Methylosarcina fibrata AML-C10: one gene and its partner. The protein of the gene in region 1 interacts with the protein of each later gene in a pairwise test. Links are inferred from orthologs where the notes say so. Each region holds a gene or a part of one and is shown on either strand. Other genes may lie near its edges.

Evidence for each region.
Region 2: the proteins of moeA (region 1) and mobA interact in binary tests that used the Escherichia coli proteins (3 or more experiments, as listed by UniProt). The link is inferred for Methylosarcina fibrata AML-C10 from one-to-one orthologs.

The regions. Positions count from the first base shown.
Region 1 is NZ_KB889965.1:4,119,606-4,122,920, forward strand. Bases 248-3,240 are described here. They hold moeA (molybdopterin molybdotransferase MoeA), read left to right. Parts: upstream 248-1,118; coding sequence 1,119-2,363; downstream 2,364-3,240. Other genes in these bases: A3OW_RS0119390 (DnaJ domain-containing protein), read right to left, coding at 248-489; mobB (molybdopterin-guanine dinucleotide biosynthesis protein B), read left to right, coding at 598-1,122; A3OW_RS0119405 (hypothetical protein), read left to right, coding at 2,714-3,214. Outside these bases: more of A3OW_RS0119390, read right to left, coding at 1-247. UniProt on the Escherichia coli protein: Catalyzes the insertion of molybdate into adenylated molybdopterin with the concomitant release of AMP.
Region 2 is NZ_KB889965.1:165,491-168,564, reverse strand. What follows is about bases 309-3,060. They hold mobA (molybdenum cofactor guanylyltransferase MobA), read right to left. Parts: upstream 2,115-3,060; coding sequence 1,503-2,114; downstream 309-1,502. Other genes in these bases: A3OW_RS0100765 (bifunctional diguanylate cyclase/phosphodiesterase), read right to left, coding at 2,634-3,060; A3OW_RS0100770 (DUF302 domain-containing protein), read left to right, coding at 2,151-2,603; A3OW_RS0100780 (pyridoxal phosphate-dependent aminotransferase), read right to left, coding at 353-1,513; A3OW_RS0100785 (DUF2380 domain-containing protein), read left to right, coding at 309-330. Outside these bases: more of A3OW_RS0100785, read left to right, coding at 1-308; more of A3OW_RS0100765, read right to left, coding at 3,061-3,074. UniProt on the Escherichia coli protein: Transfers a GMP moiety from GTP to Mo-molybdopterin (Mo-MPT) cofactor (Moco or molybdenum cofactor) to form Mo-molybdopterin guanine dinucleotide (Mo-MGD) cofactor.

The DNA of each region.
Region 1 (3,315 bases):
TTTTAACAAAATCTTTTTGGCCAAATTGATTTTGGCCGCCAGATAATCCGATCCGCCTCGGTCGGGATGTATTTTTTGCATCAATCTTCGGTGAGCGGCAAGGATTTCCTGCTCGGAGGCGCCGGCTTTGAGCCCCAGGACTTCATAGGCCTCGGCAATCGTCATGCCGTCCTTTACGCCGGGAGGGCGCTGATAGCCCCGTTTGCGCTGATTGGCGGCCGTCCACTCCAGCCACAACCGGTGCAATTGGGGGGCGTATTGGAGAAGAACCGGGAGCAGCCTGAACAGGGTGGCCATGACGACCCCTGCGAGAGCAGCGAGCCAGCCCAGCCATCCGGCGAAAGCGGAATACAGAAAGGCGAGCAATGCCATGATCAGCAGCAGGGATTTGAAGTGGCGAGCCAGAACCGCCGGCGACGTTTTCAAAAAGGTCCGCAAACCATAAAATGCGACGACGAGCAGAAAAAGAATCAAAACGATACGGATCAATGCTTACTCCGGTATTATACATGTCCAGAACGCTCTTCACATGGTACTAGGATAAATAATACCTTAGAATAGGGCGTCCTCCGCTAACCAACCCATGTTTTACTCGATATGAAAAATGTTCTCGTCCCTGTTTTGGGTTTTGCCGCCGCCAGCGGTACCGGGAAGACCACGTTGCTGGAGCAACTCATTCCCATGTTGAGACAACGGGGATTGAAGGTCGGTTTAATCAAACACAGCCATCACAGCTTTGACATCGACCATCCGGGAAAAGACAGCTTCCGCTTGCGTGCAGCCGGAGCGTCTCCGGTGATGCTGATATCGCGGAAGAGGCGCGCCATCATAACCGAATTTGCCGCTCAAGACGAACCCCGGCTGGACGACCAGCTCAAGGCGTTCGACCAGACCGGCCTGGACCTTATTCTGGTGGAAGGATTCAAGTCGGAACCGATTCCCAAAATCGAGCTGCACAGAGAAGCTCTGAATCGGCCGATGCTTTATCCCGAAGATCCCCATATCTTCGCGGTTGCCAGCGACAGTCCTTTAGCCTTGCCGGGCCGTCTGGTCCGGCTGGACATCAATCAGCCGAGGCTGATCGCCGAATTCGTTTTGAACTGGAGCGCGAGCCGTCAATGAAGGATCGTTGCAGCCTGGAACCGAACCCGCTTCTGTCCGTCGAGGAAGCGAGAGAGAACATAGTCGCCGCGGTCGAGTCCGTGGCGGGACGGGAAAAAACCTCTTTGAACGAGGCGCTCGGGCGCATCCTTTCGCAAACCGTTTATTCGCCGATCGACATTCCCTGCGACAGGAACTCGGCGATGGACGGCTATGCCTTCAGCAGCCGCGACATCATGCCGGGGCAGCCTTTCAGCTTGCGCCTGGCCGGCAGCTCGTGGGCGGGCCGGCCGTTCGACGGTCAATTGCAGGCAGGCGAATGCATCCGGATCTTTACCGGAGCCGTGGTGCCGCCGGCGGCCGATTCCGTCGTCATGCAGGAAGCGGTGGCCGCCGAAGACCAAAACATTCTTTTTCCGGCCGATACCGCAGCCCGTCAAAACATCCGGGAGGCGGGCGAGGACGTTGAGCAGGGCGGCCTGCTGGTGACCGAAGGCAAAAAACTGACGCCCATGGACATCGCTTTACTGGCGGCCGCCGGTATTGTCGAGGTTGACGTGAAGCGGCGCCTGCGCATCGCTTATTTTTCGACCGGGGACGAGTTGACCGCGCTCGGTCGTCCTCTGGAACCCGGCAAGATTTACGACAGCAACCGTTACGGACTGGGCGGATTATTGAAGGATCCTGCATACAGCATCGCCGATCTGGGCCGCATCCCCGACAACAGAGAGCGACTTGCCGCCTGCCTGCTTGAAGCGGCAAGAAATTTCGACGTCCTCATTACGACGGGCGGCGTTTCGGTGGGAGAAGCCGATTACATGAAGGAGTTGCTGGCCGAACTCGGCCGGGTCCATTTGTGGAAAGTCGCGATCAAGCCCGGAAAACCCCTGGCGTTCGGCATGATCGACCGATGCTGTTATTTCGGCTTGCCGGGCAACCCGGTTTCCGTATTCGTCACCTTCCATCAACTGGTCGAGCCGGCGTTGAGACGGCTTTCGGGTACGCATCCGGGCCAGCGTTTGCGGATCAAGGCGGTTTGCACTTCCAGGCTGAAAAAAGCGCCTGGCAGGCAGGAGTTCCAGCGCGGCATTCTTGCCCAGAATGCGGACGGCGATTATTTTGTGTCGGCGGCGGGCGGCCAGGGCTCTCACCGGTTGGAACCGATGAGCCGAAGCCAGTGTTACATCGTGCTGCCGGCCGATTGCCGGGGAGTGCAGCCCGGCGAAACGGTTCTGGTCGAGCCGTTCGGTCTGTTTCTGTAAGGCCGGCGGTTTTTGATCCGGCGACAGAAAAATTCGCCGATGGCTTTTAGAGAAATAAAGCCGTTTTTATCCCGGCAGCCTGTGTATAACTTTGTGGATAAGGTCTAGACAACTTGTTCAGAATCGGCCATTGGCTTCTTCTTCGGTCGATCGGTATAAAAAATCTTATATTATAATCAATGAGATAATTCTAATTGGCTGATGAATTCCACAGCGCATGGCGAATAAACAAGGCTTGGCCGCTTCAATTAATTCTGTGCATAATCATGTTGCGCTAAGCTTATGATTATGATGTCGATCACGCTGGGCCGAATCCCCGGTATTTATTTACATTATTTCCCGGACTCTTCATGTTGCTATTCATCGCTGCCAGTCTCGCTTTAAGTTTTATTGTGCAAACGGAGAGTCCTTTGCGGGACATTCTGGCTTCGCCCGTTTTTATTTATATCGGTTTGTCGGGAGCCGTGCTCGCGATTGTCGGCATGATGCTAAAAAGAGGAGCGCAGCGGCTCTGGTACGAATTCTTTTTCATCAGCAGTCTTATCACCTGGTACGCTTATTGGCAGCCCATTTTCGGGCGGGACTCTCCGATGTTCTTTTTCTTCCCGATTTTTTTTGCCGGCATGACCGTTTTCGTTTCGCTGGTTTTCATCAATCAACGCGACAAGCTCGATCAGGACACGTTGCATCGGATGCGCCTGTTATCCGGGCAGGCCGGATTGCAGCCCTGGATTCTGATGATTTGCGTTTTGGCCAGTCTGGAACTGCAGGACCATTATCTGGTTTATCCGATTCTGACGACGATATTGCTGCTGAGATTCAGTTTGTCGAGTTGCTGCGAGGCGCTTTAGCGGGACGGCAGGCCGGGCGTGAAGAGGGTATTGCCGTTAAGTCAAGGAGTTCCGCAGCCAGGACAAGTTTATCCCGGGCCTATCGAGGTGCGCAGCGCATC
Region 2 (3,074 bases), 4.0 Mb from region 1 along the record:
TACGAAATCATTGCCGTCGCCCGATCCGATCAACAAAAAGCCAATGCGGGAGTCGGCTATCTGTTCGATCATCCCGACATCGCCGCCCGGCTCGGCAGGGCTTATCACACGGATTATGTGATCGTAGGCCGCCTGCATAAACCCAGCTTTCTGTTTTTCTATCTGATGGCCCATCTCATCGAGACCGATAAGGCCGAATGGGTCGGCAATTACGTTGCCGAAGTCAAGGGAGGAGAAAAACAATTGATCTTGAAAGGCGTGGAAAGCCTGGCCGCCCGCCTCGATCAAACTCTGAACCGGCGCCAGCCGCAAGACCGTCAACATCGATAAATCGACTTTTTTCGGCTTCAGGTCAAACCAGCCGGCGGATTCCCCTAATTAACCGATCCATCGCTTCATCGACCAGGGCCGGATTCAGCATTCCGTAAGACAGCCTCAGGTAGCAGCCGTCCTTAAGGCCGAAGGCGGATCCTGGAATCGTGGCGATTTTAAAATCGCGGATTAACGACTCCACGACCGCCAGATCGTTTTTTTCGGTGTGAAGTTGCAAAAGAAAATAAAAGGCGCCCTGGGTGACGGTAAAATCGCAAAGGTCGGCATGCGGTTCCAGACGTCCGATGACATGGCTGCGCACCTCGGCCAATGGCCGAAGCTGCCGTTTGCAGTACGCAGAGCCCGCGGACAAGGCGCCCGCCGCCGCATGCTGCGCAATCCCGGGCGCACAGATCAGATTGGTGTCCTGTATCTTGAGAAAAGCCGAATGCAGGTGTTCGGGATAGACCGCGTAACCGATACGCCACCCGGCAAAGCCATAGGCTTTGGACAGGGAATACAACGAAATGGTAGAAGCCTCGGCTCCCGGAATCGATCCCGGAGAAAAATGCGCCGCACCGTCATAAGTAAAATATTCGTAGGCTTCGTCGCTGACATGGTAAATGCCGTGTTCGCGGCAAAGCGCATTGACCGCTCTCAAAGCGGCTTCGGGATAGACCGCGCCGCTGGGATTGTTCGGGGAAACGGTGACCACGGCCCGGGTTTTTTCGTTTATCGCGGTTGCCAAGGCGTCGAGATCCAGTTGATAGTCGCCGCCGGTCGGCACAAAAACCGGCTCGCAGTTCGCCATCCGTATGGCCATCTCGTGATTGAAATAGTAAGGCAGCGGCAAGATGATTTCATCGCCGGGATCGGCAATGGCCAGAATGCTGCTGAGAAACGCCATGTTGGAGCCCGCGGTCACCATCACCCGGTAGCCTCCGGCGGTATCGATGCCGTTGTCCGTCTGCAACTTGTTCCCGATCATTTCGAGCAGAAACGGTGAGCCGCTCGCAGGTCCGTACAGAAAATGCTCCGGTTTTTCGCCAAATTCCCGAACGGCCTGAAGCGCGGCCGGCGGCGGAGGATACGACACCATGCCTTGCCCCAGCGAAAGCGCGCCGGGCGTATTGCGCGTCCATTCGCCGACGACCGGTATGATCGGCGCCTGCACGGCGGTCATGCGGCGGCTACTGCGCATGACCGTTTCCCGCCCTGCTCTCCAGCTCGGTTAGTTCGGCCGGCGTATTGACGTTCACGAACAGCTCGGGCGTCTTGCTGAAATCCACCGGAACCGTATGCAATTGCTCCAGCCAGCCGCCGATCTTCCGTTGGCCGTTGTCCAGATAGCGCTGCAAACTGCCGGCCAGAGAGGTCCTGAGCGCCAGAAAAACCGGATGCCATCGTTCTCCATCGCAAGCCACGGCGGCCTCGGCACGATTCTCCACCAGCGCCGCCATCAATCGGCGCAGATGGCCGGGCAGAATCAACGGCGAGTCGCAGGGCACGACCAGCAGCACGTCGGAATCGGCCTGCCTCATCGCGGCTAAAATGCCGGCCAGAGGTCCGTCAAAGCTGTCGGTCGCATCGGTAACGACGGGCAGGCCGAATTGACGGTAATGATCAAGATTGCGATTGGCGTTGATGAGCGTCTGCCGGGCGACCCCGGACAAAGCCTCCACGGCATACGAAACCATCGGACGGCCCCGGTAAAGGATCAGCCCCTTGTCCCGATGATCCATGCGCCGGGCGCGGCCGCCCGCCAGAATGACTCCCGTCGCTTCAGTTTGATCCGTCGTCATGGTACTCTTGGTAGTTCGTAATCGGTAAACATCGACATGGTCAACATCATCGCAATCTGCTCGTTTCTAATGATCGTTTCCGGGTGCGCCACCCAACCCGGTGAATTTATCCCATATTATCAGGTGGCCACTCAAAAACCCTACGACGATGTCTTGGCCGAACTGGAAATAGCCATCAGCGAAAACAATTTCCGCGTCACCGGACACAGCCGGGTCGGCAAAGTCATCCGCGAACGAGGCGCCAAAGACTTCCCGGACTACGACACGATTCAGTTCTGTAATCTGACCCATGCCCGAACGATCCTGACCCTATCACCCGAAGCCATCCGGCACATGCCGTGCAATGTAGTCATGTACCGAAAAGGGGATAAAACCGTCGTACGGACGCATTTGCTGCCGACCGACACGGACAACGAGGAACTGAACCGTTTTTCGGAACAGATGAATCAAACACTCAAACAGATGATCGATTTTGCCGCCGAAAATTGACCTGGAAAAACTCGCCCCCGACCTATTCCTTCAAATATAAGGCTCGGGCTTGCCCATGCAATCCCCTTGCGCATAGTCGATCTTGAGCTCCTTCAGCACTTCCAGAATCTGGCTGTTTTCGACGAATTTGGCCACCGTTTTTTTGCCGAATGCATGGGCGACCCCGGACAAGGCTTTGACGAATAGTTTATCATCTTCCGTCTTGTTGATTTTCCGGATGAACGAACCGTCGATTTTCACGTAATCGACCGGAAAGTGTTTCAAATAATAAAACGAAGAAAAACCGACCCCGAAATCGTCGAGCGCGAGAACACAGCCCAAGGCCTTGATCTGCATGATCAACGCCTCGGCGGCGGCAAAATTGGACACCACATCGGTTTCGGAAATCTCGAAGATGATTTTTTCCGGCGCGACTTCGGGCACATCCAGTAAGCGCGTAATGTCGTCGAACAGAGAGGCCTCGTTCAGCAA